Linked DNA regions of Luteolibacter yonseiensis. The protein of the gene in region 2 interacts with the protein of the main gene of each other region in a pairwise test. Links are inferred from orthologs where the notes say so. Each region holds a gene or a part of one and is shown on either strand. Other genes may lie near its edges. The genes, in order: JIN84_RS09975 and JIN84_RS06800.

The links.
Region 1: the proteins of JIN84_RS06800 (region 2) and JIN84_RS09975 interact in binary tests that used the Escherichia coli proteins (3 or more experiments, as listed by UniProt). The link is inferred for Luteolibacter yonseiensis from one-to-one orthologs.

The regions. Positions count from the first base shown.
Region 1 is NZ_JAENIK010000011.1:62,726-72,510, reverse strand. The notes cover bases 2,388-5,254. They hold JIN84_RS09975 (energy transducer TonB), read right to left. Parts: upstream 4,279-5,254; coding sequence 3,496-4,278; downstream 2,388-3,495. Other genes in these bases: JIN84_RS09970 (DUF3856 domain-containing protein), read right to left, coding at 4,353-5,254; JIN84_RS23375 (MotA/TolQ/ExbB proton channel family protein), read right to left, coding at 2,811-3,491; JIN84_RS09985 (ExbD/TolR family protein), read right to left, coding at 2,388-2,799. Outside these bases: JIN84_RS09995 (C39 family peptidase), read left to right, coding at 180-1,568; JIN84_RS09990 (hypothetical protein), read right to left, coding at 1,907-2,374; more of JIN84_RS09985, read right to left, coding at 2,371-2,387; more of JIN84_RS09970, read right to left, coding at 5,255-5,324; JIN84_RS09965 (PepSY-associated TM helix domain-containing protein), read right to left, coding at 5,321-6,421; JIN84_RS09960 (Fe2+-dependent dioxygenase), read right to left, coding at 6,421-7,113; JIN84_RS09955 (TonB-dependent receptor), read right to left, coding at 7,138-9,390; JIN84_RS09950 (TonB-dependent siderophore receptor), read left to right, coding at 9,735-9,785. UniProt on the Escherichia coli protein: Interacts with outer membrane receptor proteins that carry out high-affinity binding and energy dependent uptake into the periplasmic space of specific substrates such as cobalamin, and various iron compounds (such as iron dicitrate, enterochelin, aerobactin, etc.).
Region 2 is NZ_JAENIK010000008.1:117,400-127,290, forward strand. What follows is about bases 4,608-7,580. They hold JIN84_RS06800 (TonB-dependent siderophore receptor), read right to left. Parts: upstream 7,197-7,580; coding sequence 5,019-7,196; downstream 4,608-5,018. Other genes in these bases: JIN84_RS06795 (hypothetical protein), read left to right, coding at 4,608-4,895; JIN84_RS23355 (helix-turn-helix domain-containing protein), read right to left, coding at 7,230-7,580. Also shown: JIN84_RS06775 (hypothetical protein), read right to left, coding at 1-93; JIN84_RS06780 (hypothetical protein), read right to left, coding at 106-1,317; JIN84_RS06785 (Hsp70 family protein), read right to left, coding at 1,378-3,192; JIN84_RS06790 (hypothetical protein), read left to right, coding at 3,373-4,053; more of JIN84_RS06795, read left to right, coding at 4,068-4,607; more of JIN84_RS23355, read right to left, coding at 7,581-8,141; JIN84_RS06810 (TerC family protein), read right to left, coding at 8,632-9,468; JIN84_RS06815 (DNA topoisomerase IV subunit B), read left to right, coding at 9,628-9,891. UniProt on the Escherichia coli protein: Involved in the uptake of iron in complex with ferrichrome, a hydroxamate-type siderophore. Binds and transports ferrichrome-iron across the outer membrane.

The DNA.
Region 1 (9,785 bases), on a different replicon or contig from region 2:
GATGGGGATCACCTCTTCAGTATAGTATTCATGACTAAAAAACGGGGTCGCACGAGTGTGCGACCCCTTTTTTCTGCCTGGAAACCGCAGCGAACGATCTTCTTGACGGATCCCTCGCACTGACCAGAGGACGGGAAATGGATTGCCCGCCCTCCTTCCTATTGTTAGACCCCCCTCACATGAGACTGAAGTTCCTTCTTCCCCTGTTCTGCCTTTTGCTGCCGTCGGGCGGACGGCTGCACGCGCAGACCGGCCCGGATGGAAACAACGTCATCTCCAGCGAGGCGGAGATGAATGTCGAGCTCGACTGCTTTGTCGGCGGAGCCTCCGTGTGGAAGATCACGCCGGGAGAGGTGGAGTCCTCTTTTGCCAAAAAGGGATTCGCGTGGCTGGACGAAGGAACGAAGACACGCGGGGTCATCCGGCCCCGGGATCTGCTGCTCAAAAGCAGCACACCGTCCGGCGTCACGTTCAAGCCGGGCAAGGGCCTTCGTCACAAACTCACGCTCTTCGGCGCGACGGCTTACGAAGCGACTCTGGAATTCTCGGGAGACAAGCTCGCCACCGTGACGATCTCCATCTGGAACAAGGGAGATGCCGGGCAATCCACTTCCAAGCCGGCTTTCGAATACATGGTTGGCCAGACCGTGGCGTCGATGGACACCGTCCTGAAATCCCGTGGCCGGGATCTCGGCAGGGACAACTCCGGCGCGGCGAAACTTTCCCGCTGGAGATGGGAGACACCCGACACCCTCGCCCAGTTGGAACACAGCTCCGGCAAGGACGAGGACCGGTCGTTCGTGGGGGACTTCATCCGGCTCCGCTTCGCGCCGAAAGGTGGCATGAGAATGGATTCCACGGTGGCCGCTCCCGGCAAGCTGGGAGTGGCGGCCCTCGCCACCCGGGTGAAAAAAACAGCCGAAGGAGACGTCTATGTGGAAGGAGTCCCGATGGTGGACCAGGGCGAAAAAGGCTACTGCGCGGTGGCCAGCACCGAGCGTGTCATGCGTTACTATGGCATCCAGGTGGATCAGCACGACCTCGCCAAAGCGGCCGAAACCTCCCAATACGGAACCCGTCCGCAGGATTTCGAAGATGCCATCCACCGCCTGCAGGGCCGCTTCAAGATCCGGGTGCGCGACCTGATCACCTTCGACCAGCGGGACTACGAACGCATCGTGGACAATTACAACCGCGAGGCGAAAAAGGCCGGCATGCCCCAGTGGGAACCCGGTGACTATTACTTCAAGTTCAACGCGGACATCATGCGCGAGGCCCGCTGCCGGGCCGGAGCTTTCGAAAAGTTCCGGACGATGATCACCACCGCCACCTCGCGGGGAGTCCCCCTGCTGTGGGCGCTCTCGCTCGGCCGCTATCCGGAGACGGGTCGTGAGAATCCACAGGGTGGAGGCGGCCACATGCGCACCATCATCGGCTACAATGCCAAAACCGACGAGGTGATTTTCTCCGACTCCTGGGGAGCCGGCCACGAGATCAAGAAAATGAAAGGGCGCGACGCCTGCGCGGCAACCAACGGGCTTTATCTGGTTGAACCCGCGGCGAACTGACACCATTTTTCATCAATAAGGTGACTCTGCTCCCAAGTCGCGGCTCCGTGGACTGCGTGCGGCTCGCCGCTTTCATCTGCCAGCTCGCTGGCCGGAACGGAGGTTCGAATTCATAGGGCGCGCCTCCCCTTGTGCGACAGCCTGCGGAGCAATCAATGATCCGCTGTGGTCCGCCATGTCAGCAAGCTGACTACGGAAAGCGGCAGCGGGCTGCGCGCATTCCGAAAGCTTCGCCGGTTCCAATCGTCACTTTATTTTCGGAAACTGGTATGAGCATGCGGCGGGTCCTCCGGCTCCGACACGTCTTCCATCCGGACGCGCGGGAGGGACGGATCAGGTTACCTCGCACCCGCCGCCTTCAGTTCCGCGATGGCGGAGTCCAGGCGGTTGCGGGCCGCGGTGAGATTGGTGTTCAGCTCGCGGATCCTGGCATCGCGCTCGGCGATCGCTTTTTCCCAGATCTCCGTTTGCTTGAGGATCGCCTCGTTGTTGATGGCGACGGCACTGGCGGTGGTGGCGGCCTGGGCCTCGCGCTCGGCCATCATTTTCGCCATGGCCTCTTCCATTTCATTGCGCGTCCGCATGGTGGACTCGATGGAATCCTTGAGCTGCCTGACGTCGTTCTCCAATGCTCCCGCCCGGTTCTTTTCCGAGTCCAGTTGCTCACGGGTGGTTCCCAACTCCGCGTTGAGAACCCCTATCCTATTGTAGTTGATCCGTTCGTTGATCCACTGGACGACGATGATGCCGGTGATGACCAGGCAACCGACCAGGTTGGCGATGGGCAGGATGCGGTTGGTGGTCACGGCTTGGTGGCTTTGGATTCGAAGCTGACTTTCTCGATGCCGGCGGCGCGCACCGCGTTGAGCACATCGAGCACGACCTTGTGTCGGGACTCGGCGTCCGCGGAAATGAGGACGCGCGTCTCGGAAGGTGCGGCTTCTTTCTGGAGACGGGTGGTGATTTCCGAAAGCGTGATGATCTTGCTGTCCCAGGTGATCACCCCATTCGGATCCACGGCGATCTGGAACGGAGGCGCTTTGGTATCCGCAACACCGGTGGATGCCTCGGGCAGGTTGATCGGCACGCGGTTGAGCTGGGTCATGCTCAGACTGACCATCATGAAGCTGGCCAACAGGAAGAACATGATGTCGATGAGCGGCACCACTTCGATGCGGGCTTCATCACCATGGTCGTCGCCGGAGGAGTTTCCTGAAAGTTGGATGGGCATGGGAGAAAATCTTACGCCTTGTTTTTCGGGGCGGGGCGGCCTTGTGTCTGGAGCGCGAAAACCTCCAGGTCGTAACCGTGTTCCTTGGCGGATCGGACAAGCAGTTCCGAGTGGTTGATCCAGCGTTCCAGAGAAGAGCGGAGGACGGAGACGCGCTTGCGGAAGAAGTTATAGGGCAGCAGGCAGAGGACCGCGATCGCGATGCCGCACGCCGTGGCGATGAGCGCCTCACCGATGCCGCCGGTGACCTTGGTGACGGCGAGCTGGTCCGAGCCGATGGCGGCGAAGGATCCCATGAGGCCGGCCACGGTGCCGAAAAGTCCCAGCAGCGGGGCCAGGGTGATCATGGTGCTGAGCACCCACATGCGCGCCTCGGCCTTTTCGATCAGGTGGGTCGCGTGAAGCTGCATTGCGGCGAGCATGGAGGTGTTCGCGTGGCTCATGCCCTCGCGCAGGTTCGCAAGGTATGGCTCGGGGGTGTTCTCACCCAGTTTCCAAGCAGTGGCGAAGTCTCCGGTACCGAGCGCTTCACGGGCTTTTTCCTGAAGACCGCCACGGACCTTGGACTGGAGAGCGGACCACCAGATGGAGCGGTCCAGAATCACACAGAGGGAGAGCAGGAAGGTGATGAGGATGGGCCACATGACCCATCCGCCTTCGATGAATTTTTCTACGACGATGTTGGCGAGCACGGAGTTACTGGTTCAATTTGAAGACAATGGGCCGGATGTATTTACTGACCTTTCCGGGTGGAAATTTCCAGCGGCGCACCGCATTGATGGCGCTTTCGTTGAGAAGCGGCCACGGCGAGGCGCTTTTCGCGTAGGCGGAGACGACGCGCCCGCTTTCATCCACCACGAACTCGACGATGATCGTCCCGGTCTGGCCGCTCGCCCGGGCGGCGGACGGATACGGTGGCGCGGGCATGCGCCCACCCGAAAGACGCTTGGCATCGGACATTCCCGAGCCGCCGTTCTGTCCGCCGTTGCCCGCTTTCCCCTGGGCATCGGCCCGGGTGTTGGGCGACCCGCCGGTCGCGCTGGTCGGCATGTTCGAGCGGGTGGGAGTCTTGCTGTTCGTCCGGGGAACAGGGCGTGGCTTCGTGGGCGCGGGAGCCGGATTTTCCGCGGTCTTCGTGACCGGGGGAGGCATGTCCGGAATCTCCGGCAACGGGGTGACCTCCGCGACGTCCGGCATTTCCGGAGGAGTGGGAAGGGTTTCCTGTTCTGCAAATGGAACTTCCGTTTCTTCCGCCACGCCCGTGGTGCCTGTGTCGGTCTCTTGAGAGGGAGGTGCGCTGTCTGTCGTGAAAGCGTCTGTCAGGACGGTGGATTCGAGATCCTTGTAGGGATCGACCGATTTTTCACTTCGCAGGATCTCTTGGGTGACAGGGATCACGATGCCCACCGTACCAAATCCCGCCACACTCAGCCATGTGGCGAGCGTCCCGATATTGATGGCATAAAGGATGGAGGTCATGCGGGCCGTAGCGCGGTTCTAATGAGATTCGCTCTCAACAATAACAAGAAAAATGTGTTTCGCCATCGGGGAATTCAGGCCAGGGCCGCTTCCGCACGCTGGAGGCTGGAGAGGGTGGAGATTGCCCGACGGACATGCTCGGATTCATGCGGACGCGCGCGGACCCGGAGTTCGAGTTCCGCCTTCGCCAACAGGAGTTCGCGGGACATTTCTTTTTTCAAAACCGCGTCATCGGCCAACGGTCCCTCACCGGTGGTCCATTCGCGGATGAATTCACCCAGAAAGTGCGGTTGGCAGGTGCGGTAGATCTTCGCGCCGTAGCGGACGAAGTCGGCAAGCCACGGTGCCCGGTAGCCCGAACTGCGGATGAGTGCGAGCGCTTCCTCCGCGGAGTTGGTGGCGGTGGCGATCCAATCCTGTGCGAGTTCGATCCCCCCCGGCTCGTCCAGCAACATGGCAAGGGAATGGCACAGGATGCCCCGGGCCTTGATCGAGGCTTCGGCCACAGGGCCGGTCGGGTCGAGCCCCTTCAGGAAGTCCACCGCGATGCCCGCACTGCTCCAGCCACCGACACTGCGGCCCAGATCGAGCAGAACGCGGGCGCGGTTCGCGTGTGACATGGAAGCCAGCAACCGCCGTTCGGGCGTGGCGGACGTCCCCCATCTCTCCAACAGTTCTTCCGCTTTTGAAAACCCTGTGAGCGCTTCGGCCGGTCTCCCGGATTCGCCACAAGTTGTGGCTCGGTTGATCCATGCCAGAATAAGGCGTTCAGGACAGTCCGGATTTTGATCCAACGGGACATGTCGCATCGCATGGATGGCCCGATCCAGCGAATGAATCGCCTCATCGCGGCGATCAAGCGCACGCAGGACATCGCTGCGGTTGATGTAGGCGGCGGCGAGCAGCCAGGCGGCCTGGGGATCTTCCTGCCATGGTTGGGACTCGCGGAGGTTGGCGGCGTCCTCGAAATGCCGGAGAGCGGACTGGAAATCACCATCCCGCATACGGGCGATGCCTTCGAGCATGTGCTGCCTGGATTCCATCATGCGGCGGCGCGGCGTTTTTTGAAAAACCGGCGGAAGGAGAGAGCGAAACCGGTCCAGACCAGCACCGCGCTGGCGGTGGCCGCCAACCCGGCGATGGTCTGACCGGGAAGGCCGCCGGCCTCCCCGGTGTGGAGCCAGCGGATCCAGGTGCGTGTCTGCCGGCCGGGCCCGAGATCGTCAAATCCTTCGGATTTCACGATGCCGGAGGTCGCCAGATCCACGGTGATGGTGCGGCGCAGGTCCGGGCGTCCACGGTGGGAGTCCGCGACGATGAAGGTGGCGGTCTTGGCGAAAGGAAGCTGGAGCTGGATGCTTTGCCAATCGGGGTTGGAGGATTTCACTGTTGCGAAAGCGGCATCGAGGCCTGCCAGGCTTTCCGGCAGGGTGAAAGGGGCCGGCTTTTTCCGTTCGCCTTGGACGGGTGGAGTCTCGCCAGCGAGGTGGAAGACGAGCGTGGTCGCCCATGGCTGGGAAATGACGGTGCCGCTGATGACAATGACAAGCAGTGGAATGGCGGCCCAGAAACCGAAGACGTTGTGCCAGTTCCAATCCCTCGCGCGGCCCTTTAGGCGTTTTTGCAGCAGTGTGATGGCTTTCACACCGGAACGGGTCCAGCGTTTGGGGAACCACAGGAAGACCCCTGTGACGAGGAGGAAGAGGAACATCAGGTTGCCAATCCCGATGATTGCTTTCCCGGTGGCTTGGGAGGCGCCCTCACGTCCGAGCCAGCGATGCCAGCTGAGAATGAATTTAAAGAAACCACGGACGGCGGTGTTGCCATTGCCCAGGGATTTTCCGGTATAGGGGTCCGAGAAAACGGCTTTTTCTTTTCCGAACTGATAGACCACCGGTCTGGTGGCGTCCCGTTCGAATCCAAGGGAGGAAGGGGGCTGTTTGGCGGTCCTGAGACCATCCAGATGCGCCTCGGGTCCGAGAGGGTTGCCGGTGGCCGTGATGTGGAATCCGTCCGCCTTCTCGACAATCTGGCGCTCGAAGGCCATGAGCACGCCCGTGACGGACATCATCAGCACGAGCACGCCCGCAAGGAGGCCGATGCCGAGGTGGAGCCAGAAGATGGTTTTCCTTACAAGCTTCATCACATTTCGGCCCACTGGCGAAGCAGGTTGTGATAGACGCCGGTGAGTTGGACGGTGCTGTCCTCGGCGGCCTTCTGCCCGGCGAATTCCCCGGCGATGCGCTGGGTGGCGAGATCGAGATCAAACAGCAGCGTGCGCTGCTCGTCGCTGCGGATCATGCTTTGGAGCCAGAAAAAGGAGCAAACGCGGGCGCCCCGCGTGACAGGCGTGACGTGGTGCAGGCTGGTGGCCGGATAGAGCACCATGTGACCGGCGGGAAGCTTGACACGTTGGACGCCGTAGGTGTCCTCGATGCATAGCTCGCCACCGTCATATTCCTCCGGCTCCGCGAAAAACAGGGTGGCGGAGAGATCGGTGCGGATGCGGTGGCCGGTGCCCGGCACCTGGCGGATCGCATTGTCCACATGGGTGCCGAACGACTGGCCGCCGGTGTAGCGGTTGAACAGCGGCGGAAAGACATGGAGCGGCAGCGCGGCCGAGAGGAACAGCGGGTTTTTCCCCAATGCCTCCAGCACCATCGCTCCGAGTTCTTTCGCCGCCGGAGAACCTTCCGGAAGCTGCATGTTGTCCTTCGCCTTGGCGGACTGGTGGCCTGCGGTGACCTTGCCGTCGATCCAGTCGGCGGCGTCAAGGATGGCACGGGCCTCCGCCACTTGGGCGGGGGTGAGAACGTCAGGGATACGGATCAACATGCGGCTGCCGGTAGGTGTTGGATTTCAGAATTGGAAGTCCGCGGTGAGCGAAATGGTGCGACCGACTCCGGGAACGAAGTGTCCGCCACCGACACGGTCGATGTATTCTTCGTCAAAGAGGTTGTCCGCATTGAGGCGGAAGGTCACGTTTTCGTTCAGATCGTAGGAAGCCATCGCATTGAACAGGATGAAATCGGGGGCCTTTTGACGGGTCTCACCGTTCGAGTTGTTGTAGCGGCTGCCCACATACTGGCTGCCGACACCGACGCTGAAACCGGCCGGCAGGTCATGCACCGCCCAGAGGCTGAAGGAATTTTCCGGGGTGTTGCTGACTTCGTTGCCGACTTCGTGCGGGTTGGCGGATTCCTCCACCTCGCTGTCGAGGAAGGTGTAGCCACCGATCAAACGCAGCTTGTCGGTGATGCTGCCGGTGAAGCCGACCTCGACGCCTTGCACGACCTGTTCCCCGGTGACGGAAACCTCATCCGTGACTGGATCAGTGGTGCGGGCGTTTGATTTGTCGGTCCGGAACAGGGCTCCGGTCACAAGCAGCTTCTGTTCGAAGAATTCCCATTTCGCTCCGAGTTCCATGGTTTCGCTTTCCTCGGGATCCACGCCGATGTTGGCGGCCGTCGTGCCGTAGGTCAGCAGTTCGGTGGAGGGGTTGTAGGAGGATCCGTAGCCGAAGTAGATGCTTCCTTCCCTGACCGGCTTGTAGGTGACCGAGGCGCGGTAGCTCAGGACATCGTCGCCAACGGTTTTGTTGTAGAGCAATGGTGTGGGTGTGACCGCGTAGCTCGTGTAGTCCGTGCGTGTCGAATCGAAACGGAGGCCGCCGGACACTTCCCAGTGTTCGTCGATCTTCGCCGTGTCGAAGAGATAAACCGCCGCGCTCTCCACCTCCGCGCTGGTGTAGGAGCCGTTGCGCTCGATCCTACCCACGTAAGGGACGAGTTGTTCACCGGTGAGAAGGTCGATCTGCGGAGTTTGGGATGGCAGGATCGGAAGCCCGGTGGCGGGATCAATGACGGAGCGGCCGTAATTCTTGGACTCCTCGCGGCTGATCTCGAAGCCGGTCACCACGGTGTGCTCCACGCTGCCGGTGGCGAAGTCGTAGACAAAGTTGGTTTGGTTGTAGAAACCGGTGTCCAGTTGGTCACGCGACTGGAACTGTTGGTTCAGAACCGTGCTGTTGTAGCTGGTCGTGCCGGGGACGGAGGTGTCGCTCACGAACCGGGGGGCCGTGGTCACCGAGTCTCGATCGTTCCGGCTGTAACGGAAGCCGCTGGTGAGCTTGAGGCTCTCGTTGATGTCGTGTTCGAACGCCGCCGTGAAGATGTCGGTCTGGATTTCTTCATAATCGCGCTCGGAATTGCCATACCAGTTTTCGTAGCTGACAGACGGAATACCGGAATCAAGACCCGTGTTGTTGACGACGGTGACGGGGGTGCCGCCGGCACCGACGACGGTGGAGTTGCGGGGTACCCACGGGAGACCATAGTCAGGGGTGTTCTCCTGATCCAAGTGCATGTAGGACAGGGTGAAACGGGTATCCGTTCCAAGTCCGAAAGTGATGGTCGGAGCGACGCCCCAACGCTCCTGCTCGACTCCGTCACGGTCGGCGATGTCCTGTGAGTGGAGCAATCCGTTCAACCGGAACGCCGTTCCCTTGAGGTAGGGCAGTTCCTGGTTCACGTCGAAGGTGCCGCGATAGAGTTCGTCGGTGCCGACGGTGGCGGCCCCGCCGTAGGAATTTCCGAGATGTGCGGTTTTCGAAGCGATGTTCACGGAACCACCTGTGGAACCACGACCGCTGTTCGCGGAAGCAGGTCCCTTGGCGACTTCAACCTGCTCGATGTTGAACGGGTCACGGGTGTAACCGCCGCCGGCGGAATCCCGGAAGCCATCGACAAAGATATCCGAACGGGCCGCGAAGCCACGGATCGCAAGGTTGTCACCGGATGGACCGCCGCCGCCCTCACCAGCCTGCATGCTGATGCCCGGCACATTGCGAAGCACGTCGCGCAGGCTGGTCGCGCCTTGCTCTCGGATCACTTCCTGAGGCAGGACGGTCACCGTCTGTGGCACATCGCGGATGGGCACCGTGTATTTCTTGGAGGTGAGATTCTCCGGCTTGTAGAGTTTCTTCGTCCCATCCGCCTGCACGACAAGCTCGGGCAATGAGGTGGCGCCGCCTTCCGGCTTTGCAGACTCCTCCGCTGCCGGTGTGGCCGCAGGTGCCGCCAACTGGCTCAGCGCCAGAAGGGTGCTGGTCATGGCCAATTTTTCCGACCGTCCGGTGGAACGGAGACTTGTTGAACTGAAATCGCTGTCTGTTTTCATGGATGGATTTACGAATGGGGGCATCGGACGATGCAAAATGCACGCCCAAAGCTGTTGCAAATGGTTCTCATTATGCTTTAGGAGTCGATGAAATTTATTAAAAACCCCTAAGAAAATTATAAATATCTTATAACGAATAGGAAATGTCTTAAAAATCCGTCATTTTCAGACATCCTAGCAATTATGACCAAACCTTTCAAAAAAATGTTTTGCTATTGAGATTCTTTCTCATTTGTGTGGTGACAGTTCAGGACGGTCTCCTGAAATTTTCCCTCACCATGAAAAGAAAAAATCAGCTTCGCCCCGCCTTGTGGGTGCTCCCGTTCACC
Region 2 (9,891 bases):
GGTACAGGTGCGGTCGTCGGTGTTGCCGATGGGAGATTGGAACAAGGAACCGCAACGGCCACAATGAAACCAGGAGATGTTGTTTTCGCTCACGAAGATCCGGATTTAGGGTTTGACCCAGCCTTGGAAAAGCACCTCGCCAATGGCCCATTGGTTGGGGGAGGCGTCACCCGGCCCGCGCTGGAGACGGAGGGTGAAGGGTAGAGAGTCCTTGGACTCCTGGACAATCTCTCCCTGGTTGAAAAGTGGGGCGATACGGGCATTCGCTGGTTCGTCCCTGCGGGCATAGCACCAGATGCTGGCGACACCGTCCGGCGCGAGGAAGCGGTAGGACTGATATTCCGTCTCCGGCCAGGTGGCGGTGTAGAACTCCGCCGGGGAAATCTTCCCGCGGATCTCCTGCGGATCTCCCTGGCCGTTTTTCAACTGCTCGAAAGTGGCGGTGCCGAAACCGGTGGTCGCCTTCCAATCCAACATGAGATTGTTCCCGGACCGGGTGAAATAAGCGGTGAACCGCGTGTGATCCGGCAGCTCGCCCTCGAGCATTCCATAATAATCCCGCCCGAGCTTGTCGGCGCTCCATGAGCAATCCGCGGCAGGCCACCATTCCTTGGAGACACCCAAGGGCTTCCAATGTGCCTTCAGGGATCCATCCTTGGCCTGATCCTCCCGCATGAGCATGACAACATCCGCCCAACGGCCGGCGGTGGCGTAGGAGCGGAAAAGCCGCATGGCCTCGGGCTGCCGGGCGATCAGCGCGTTCATGGCCGCGATTCCTTCCACCTCCTCCTCGGCTGCGAGATGCGAAGCCGCGCTTTTCCGATCCCGTCCTTGATTGGGCGCGTTGATGGAGGGCAGCAGCAACAGCCCGCCAACGACCACCGCCACGACAGCAGCACCGGACGCGAGCAGCCAGCGGGTCGAATGGCGCTTCGAACCTCCCCAGGCCGCGGCTTCTCCATGTGTGTGCCCGGCGGCCTCCCGGACAGGCCGTTCGTGAAATTTCAGCTGTCTTTCGACCTTGGGTGGAGCGGCGGCCGACTGCTGGAGCCTCACGACATTTCCACTGATTTCCTGCACCTCAAGCCGCCTGGGAGCGTCCGAGGCATCCCCCCGGGTCAGCTGGGAGTCGATTCTAAGGCCGATCTCCCTCGCAGGCTCCACCACCGCGACCGGGCGCTCGCCGGAAGTCCGCCTGGGAGGAAGCACCGCGGCGGTGGCGGGACGGGTCGATGCAGCAGCCTCGTCATCGCCCCAATCATCGCCCGGAGCAAGCTCGGGGGCGTGGTTGTTGGGATCGGACAGGCTGGGATTCATCAGGCGGATGGAAGGCGGAGCAGGATGGAAGGGAATGGTGCCGGTTGCAAGCGGTTACCCTCATTCACCGGCGAGTTGGCGGTCCAGCGCGGCGTCCATCGCCTGCTCCACAAGACGGGCGGCGAGCGCTTCGGTGGCGGCATCCAGCTGCTGGACAGCCTTTTTCAGGGGATTGGCGGCTCCCGCGGCCAGCGCGGCGCGGACGGCTGCCGCGGCGGACTCGATTTCCTGCTTCTCGTCCGGCAGTGCGAGTCCCTGGGCCAAAACGGATTCCACCGCCGGGAGCAATTCCTCCGCTTTCAACCTGGCTTCGGTGAAAACGCGCTCCGCCATGTCGGTGAAGGCATGTTCCACCGATTCGCTGACCATCGCCTCGACGGCGGCGTCATCCACGTCCACCGCCGAGCTTTCAATGCGGATGATGGTATCCGTGCCGGTGGCGACGTCACGCGCAAGGGCTTCGAGAATGCCATTTTCATCGATCCGGAACTGCACGCCGACACGTGCCTGGCCCTTCGGTGATGGAGAAAAAGCGACGTCGAAGCCGCCGAGCTCCCAGTTGTCCTTCGCCATCTCCCGCTCGCCCTGGAGCACCCGCACCCGCATCGCCGCCTGCCCGTCCGCGGCGTTGGTGAACATTTCCCCGGCCTTGCACGGGATGGTGGTGTTGCGCGGGATCAGCACGTTCATGAGACCACCGAAGGTCTCGATCCCGAGGCTCAGCGGCGTCACGTCCAGCAGGATCATCTGCCTCAGCGAGCCACCCAGCACGCCACCCTGGATGGTGGCTCCGAGGGCGATCGCCTCGTCCGGGTGCTGTGAAACATCCGCCTCCCGCCCGAAAAGCTCCGCCACCGCGCGACGGACCGCGGGCATGCGGGTGCTGCCGCCGACCAGCACGACGGCATCCAGATCGCCAGCCTCCAGCGCGGCATCGGCAAGGGCCTGGCGGCAGAGACGCAGCGTTTTCGCAATCCATGGCGCGGCGAGTTTCTCCAGCTGTTCCCTTGTGATCCCTTGCTCCAGGCTGCGGGTTCCGTCGTAGAATGGGACCCTGAAAACCGTTTCATCCCCATCGGACAAGGCGAGCTTCACCCGTTCGGCTTCCGCCGTGAGGCGGATCCGTGCCGAGCTGTCGACTTCGGCAACGCCTCCGCGCTCCATGATCCATGCCAGGATGAGGGCGTCCAGATCATCGCCGCCCAGACGGGTGTCGCCATGGGTGGCGAGCACCTGGAAGACACCGTCCTGGATTTCCAAAATGGAGAGGTCGAACGTGCCGCCACCGAGATCATACACCGCGACACGGGCTTTTTCGCCCAGTTTGTCCAGGCCGTATGCCAATGCCGCGGCGGTGGGTTCGTTGATGATCCTCACCACTTCGAGCCCGGCGAGCTCCCCCGCCCGTTTTGTCGCAGCGCGTTGGGCATCATGAAAATACGCGGGAACGGTGATGACCGCCTTGCGGATTTCCGCACCCATCCTCCACTCCGCGACACGCCTCATCTCCCGCAGGATTTCCGCGCTGATTTCCTCAGGCGACTTCCCCAGCACCAATGGAAACCCATCCGCTCCGGCGGTCACCGCCAGCGGGAAATTCTCCTCCACTTCGGCCGCCCTGCGTCCCATCAGCCGCTTGACGCTGGTCACCACCCGATCCGGTTCCAGCGACCGGCGCCGCAGGGCCTTCGCACCGGTTTCCACCGAGCCGTCCGCACCGATCCAGACCGCGCTGGGAGTGATGCGCCGTCCGTCCTCATTGGCCAGCAGGATGGGAAAGCCGGAGTCCACCACACCGACGGCGGAATTCGTCGTGCCCAAATCAATTCCCAGGATCATCTCGCTCATCCCGGCCAGCTTCACGGGCAACAGCATCCACGTCAATGAGGCAACGCCCTCCGTACGGGATGAAAACCCACTTGGAGCGCTCCATTCCGCAAGCGACCGCTCATCCCGCACAATCCACCGCCAGCAAAAGCGCGGGAACCGTGGCATGCTGCGGTCATGTTCTGTTCATGGCGAAAGAGTCCGTCGGCCCCGTGCGGTTGCGCGTATATGCTGCGCAGTCCGATTTCCGAGGTTTTGAACCACCTTTGCTACCTCGGCCAGGGAACGATGGTCCTGCGGCAGAAAGGGCTGAGCCTCGCGAAAACCACGCCTTTCGGGCTGGCGGTGGCCTATCAGAAAAACGGCTGGAACATCCTGCACGACCAGGTGAGCGGACTGGAGACGGACACCAGCCAGCCCCAGAACATCTATCTGATGACGGACGCCTCCGACCGCCGTCCCCTGCTGGCGGTGGGAGAGCCGGGCCAGGCGATCGATCTCTCCATCCGGCTGGATGGCTACAGTTGGGAATCCCCCGCGGTCACGGCGCTGCTGCGGAAGTTCAACGCCGTTTCTCTGGACTGCGCCCAGAGCCGCCAACTCGGTGCCGGAGCGTGGCTGGACGATTGGGGAGACGCCTCGCGGACCACGAGCGACGGCATCCTCGTGCGCTCCGCGGCGGAGACCCTGCGGGCCTGCGAGTGGCTGGAGGTCGAGATCAAGAATCACATCCACCGCAACGTGGTGCGGTTCACCCCCTCCTTCATCGACTCGGAAGGCGGGGTGCTGCGCGTGGCGGACCACGCCTGCCGCCATGTGGTGTATGCCAACGTGGAGGCACCGGACTTCCGTATGACGCGGGTGCCGCACGGCCCCGTCCGGATCTATCTGGAGCCCACCGCCGCCTGATCCTTTTTTTCAACATGCACCAGCCGAATCCCTACCAAGTCGCCCGCCGCACGCTCCGCTTCACCGGGCCGGTCCCATCACTCCTGCAGGCGGTGGCCCGCAGCGGGCCGCTCTACGTGCACGCGCGGAACTGGATGACCGAACTGGCCGCCATCGTCCCGCTGTCCGAAATGGTCGACGACGAGGACGCGAAATCCGTCTTTTTCCCGGAAAACGGGCTGCACCTCTCACTGGCGGCCGTCGAGGCGGTGCACGGGGTCGAGATCGACTACCGGACCCGGCAGGCGCTCGCGTTGGAAATCGCAACGCATGGAGAACCGAGGACCCTGTCGGTGGTGGCCATCCCGAACATCAGCGAAATGGAACACTTCACCCGCTGCCTGAACCACCATCCGGCGGATGTCCTACAGGAGGAGCAGTACCAGCGGTGGCGGGAGGAATTCATCATCCGTCCCGTCATCTGCCCCTGCTGCCAGGCCGCGGCCGACGAACGGCGCTCCTACCCGGAGCGGAATCCCCTCACCCGCATCTTCTGCCACGCCATCGAGAAGGAACTCGAGCTGCGGTGCGGGCTGGTGTCCCCTGTCGTCGGTTTCACCACCTGGTTGAAACCGAAGAATCTCCAGCTTTCCAACGGCATCCTCGGCATCATCGCGGATGACGGCAGGAGCATGCTGGAAGTGGACTTCGGCGTCTGCCACACCCTGCGCATCGTCTGCGTGCTGGTCGACGACGAGCGGTTCACCGAGATGATCCTGTTCGATTCATTGGGGAACCCGCACTTCAAGATCGCCGCCAGAGGCTGGGAGATGGACGCGGTGTGGCGTGGGTTGTGCGGGTGACCGATGGTCGGACCGTGCGCGGCCTGCCGCCGCTTCCCGACCGGCGGCAGGCTGCGGAGTGGCGGCGGGCCACCCGGGGAAAGCGGCGGCAGGCCGCCGCGATCCAAGGACGGAACCGATGGTTCACCAGTGATATGCCACCGAGAGATTCACCGAATTTCCGGCGGTCTTGTTGTATTGATACTCGGTGTCGATCCATTCCACCGTGTCGAAGACGTTGTTCACATTCAGCGCGTAGGTCCACGGTCCGCTGACGTAGCGTGCCGCCAGGTCAAGCACGGTGTAGTCGCTGTTCTTCCTCGCGGTATCCGAACTCGAGGAATAACTCGTCCCCACGTAGCGCACGCCGCCGCCGAGGATGAGCCCTTTCAGCGTGCCGTCCCGGAACGTATAGTTCAGCCAGGTGGAAGCGGACTTCTCAGGAGTGAGACCGGGGGTGTTTCCTTCATCCCCATCCTCGCTTTCGGTGATTTCCACATCACCAAGGGTGGTGTTCACCAGAAGGTCGAGATTGTCGGTGATTCCGAGATTCCCCTCGAACTCGATGCCGCGCGAACGCCATTCACCGGATGCCTCGTAGTAGGCGGCATCCGCGGGATTGGAGGTCAGCACGTTGCTCTGGGTGATGTCATACAACGACAGCGTGGCTCCACCGCGGAAGTTTTTCGGCGCGTATTTGAGGCCGATCTCATACTGTGTTCCCTCGGTGGGATCGAAAGTATTTCCGGAGATGTCGAGCCCGGAGTTCGGGTAAAACGAACTGGAAACGCTGGCATACGGAGCAAGGCCGTTGTCGGCCAGATAGGTCAGCCCCGCACGACCGGTGAAGGCGCTGTCGTCCTGACCGCTGCGGAAATCAGGGGTTCCGCTCAGCGTGCGCTCCTTCACTTCGGTTTCCGCCCAGTCATGGCGGCCGCTCAGGGTGACCACCCATTTCGAGTCGAACTTGATCTGGTCCTGGAGATATAGCCCGTATTGGGTGGATTTCTGATAGCTGTCGGACTGTAGGCTGGTGGGACGCTGGATCGGCTGGCCGTAGTCCGGATCGGAGATGTCGATGCTGCCGACCGGATCATCATAATAGACGGTGTCCGCGCTGGCCCAGGAATAGTCAAAGCCGCCCAACAAGGTTTGCTCCACCCGGCTGCCGCGGATCTTGTATTCAAGCTGGCTGTCGATCCCGAGCGAGAGCGAGTCGCTGTCCCAGATGGAAGCGGTGCGGTCCATGATGGTGGTGGGGTTGCCACTTCCATCATCCTGATAGCCCATGGAGTTCAAATACTTGTCCTGGACGTTGTAACTGGACGCGCGCAGGTTCTGGCGGAATGCGAGATCCCGGCTGATGCGGTGCTCCAACTGATAGTTGAGATTGAGGATGTCATTTTCCTCGTAGTCCCATTTTCCGTAACCAAAGGCCTTCACATTCGTGGGGCTGCCGTCCGGAGCGGAGGCATAACTCGGGGTCTGCGTGCTTTCCCCGTGGAAATAGCTCACCCGGAAGTCGATCTTCGTGTCCGGCGAGATTTTCCACGTGAGCGCGGGCGCGATGTAGTAGCGGCTGGCATCCACCGGGAATCCGTTGCTGTCCTCCTGGCTGTCCCTGAACAGTCCGGTGAGACGATAGAGCACCGAGCCGTCCGCAGTGAGCGGCGAACCGACGTCCAAGGTGGCCTCGTAGGATTCATGGGTGCCGATCTCCGCCGCGACCTCGCCGAACGCAGTCTCCTTCGGGCGCTTGCTGATCGCGTTGATGACGCCGCCCGCCACGGATTGGCCGTAAAGAACCGAGCTGGGCCCTTTGATGACCTCCACCCGTTCGAGGCCGAAGATTTCGGGAAATTCGTAGTTCTGCAGACGCAGGCCGTCGAGATAACGGCTGTTGAAGGCATCGAACCCGCGGATGTTCACCCAATCGTAACCACGCGGGTCCTGGCCGTAGGCTTCGGTGGAGGTGCCGGCGGTATAGCGCAGGGCCTCCGCCACACCCTGGGCATTCCGGGTGACGATCTGGTCCTCGGTGATGACGGAAATCGACTGCGGGGTTTCGAGGAGGGGTGTGGTGGTCTTGGTGCCGACGGTGCTGTTCTCGTTGTTATAGTCGAGGATCCGCGCGTCGCCATCACGGCTCGCGGTGACGGTCAGGGTGTCGAGCACCGTGGAGCCGTCGGCATTGGTTTTTGGCGCGGCCTCCTGTGCCTGGACAAGTCCGATACAGGCGGCGGTGCCGACCAGCAGCGGTAGACCCGGTTGGATTCTGGAAAACCTCCATGGGCGGATGAAGCGGTTGGGAGCGGGTTTCATGGTGTGTTCGATATCTCGGTTGATGGGTGATTTTCAGCCGCGTTTGCGGGCGAGCCATTTGCTGGGCGACTCACCGGCTTCCTCACGGAAGGCTTTTGCGAAATGGCTGAGGCTCTGGTAGCCGACTTCGAGCGCCACCTCGGTGACGTTCATTTTCCCCGAGTCCAGTGCCTCGCATGCCCGCTCGATGCGGATGCGGCGCAGGTGGCGCTGGAGGGTATCCCCTGTCTCGCTGCTGACCCGGCGGGAAAGATGGTGGGGCGCGACGCCGACCTCCTTCGCCAGCGAGGTGAGGTCCAGCGGCTGGTCGAGCCGTTCGCGGAGCAGGTGGATGGCGCGCTTCACAGGATCGCGGTCGCGGATCGCGGAGCAGAAGCTGCTACCTCCATCGCCAGGCTTGGCACGGAACAACCGCACCGCGGCCCATTCAAGCACACGGGCTTCCGCCAGCAGGCGGCTGGGTCCGGCCTCCTGGGCCGCTTGGGCAAGGGCTTCGCATAGATCGCGCTCCCATACACCCATCAGTCCACAGAAGGCGACCGAACCCCCGTCACGCAGCCATTTCCCGAGTTCGGGATGCAGCCAGTCCATGTTCTTGCCCAGCCGTTCCCGCAGCCACTCGCGGGAAATCACAATGACCTCCAAGGTGTGCATGCCGGGATAACGCACACAGGACCACTCTCCCGCCTTGCCTCCACCGGTCATGGCGTACATGCCGGGTTTTAGAATGAAACGGTCTTTTTCCCCCCACACCAGTCCGCTGCCCTCCCGATTGAGCCACAGCCAGATGGCCCCCTCCGACGAGACTTTCCACCTCCAGCCTCCGGAAACAATCCGCCCGGCCACGCGCCCGCAGCGCAGGTCGTTGGCTTCCCCCCACCACATTTCCGAGATGGGTTTTTCGATTTTCTCCCCGGTTCTGGCCGGAGCGGCAGACTCGCTCACGGCGACTTCTATTGAAACCGAGTCTCAATAGCAAGTACATCTTTCCTTTGAACAGTCACACTGTGAGGATCGGGCTCGGCCCGCCAGACCAGGTTGCATTGCAAGTCCCACGATCACCAACAAAACTCCCAACGGGATGGTGAAGAGCGTGCTCAGAAATCTGTTTACCCAGGTAAAATGTTCCGCCGAACTTCCGGCTTCATCGATCACGATTTCGACGACCTCATCCAATCGAGGCTTCCTGCTGGATTCATAACCAGAGGTGAACCGTATGATGCCGGCAGGACCTTCAAATTGAATTTCAGGAGCATAATTCACTCCGTCGCCCTCTCTCTCCTTGAACCCGACAATAACGCCCTTCCCTCTGGTCCACGTCCTCCGCTTCCACCAGGAGAACTCATGCGCCACGCCCAATGCGAGAACGGTCCCCCCGATCACAATGAAGCAAACCTTGACAATTAGAAACATCATCGGCTCCCGGTATTGTCGATCACCCATTCCCGCCACCTTTGAGCCGGTGCGCCAGCACCGGAACGATGAAGATCAGCAGGGTGAGCACCGAGGTTCCCAAGTCGAAATAATGGCTTGCCAGGAAAGAGTGGAATGCGTCGCCCGCCGAGGATAGAGCTGGAGACTTCGCCGCGAGGTAGGCGTGGAAATCGTTGGTTTTATCAAGGAAATGGCGCGGCACGCTGAGCACCAGCTTGATGCCCAGGATTCCGATCACCACGAACGCGCACGTTTCCAAAAACGGATAGCGGTGCATCAGCTTCACGAATCCCGTGGCGGCGAAGCGCATCGCGAGGATGCCCAGGAAAACGCCGGTGCAGACGAGCACGAGCTTCGATGGCATCGGATACATTTTCACGTAAGCGATCGCGGCGACGACGTTGTCGATGGAGAACGCCAGATCCATGACCTCCACCGCCGCAACCGTCGCCCAGAACGGGCCGAGAAGGCCGATGGTGCAGCGGTAAAGCAGGTTGCCCTCCGCCGCGACGGCTTCCGCCCCCTCTTCCTCCACGGACTTGTGTTTGGAAAAATGGCTCCAGGCCAGCCATAGCAGATAAATCCCGCCCAGCGGTTCCAGCCACCAGATCGTGATGAGCCATGCCGCCAGCGCGAGGCACAGCCCCCGGAACGCGTAAGCTCCGATGATGCCATACTTCAGGGCCTTCCCCCGCTGTTCCTCGGGGAGACGCATCACCATCGTCGCCAGCACGGCCGCGTTGTCCACCGATAGAACGCCCTCGATGATCACCAGAATGAGAATCACCATCAAACCCGCGACGGGGTCCGGTCCGAGAATATTGTAGGTCCAGTCCATGAAATTGCTCCGGGGACGCTGGGCGAGGCACCCCTCACTGGCAACGTGAAATTCCACCGGATCCATCCGTACGCCGGAAAACGCCCCGGAATTCCGGGTCACACCCGTCCTTGCACCCCGTCCGGCAACCGTTTAGGACTCCCGAAGCAACTTTCATCCATGGCCGCGAACTACACCGAAGACGACATCAAATCACTCGATTGGCGCGAACACATCCGCATGCGTCCCGGCATGTACATCGGCAAGCTCGGTGATGGCTCGTCTCCGGACGACGGTCTCTACATCCTGCTCAAGGAGGCGGTGGACAACTCCATCGACGAGCACATCATGGGCTTCGGCAAGGAAGTGCGCGTGGAAATCGACGAGGAAGGCCGCGTGGAGGTGCGCGACTTCGGTCGTGGGATTCCACTTGGAAAACTCTTC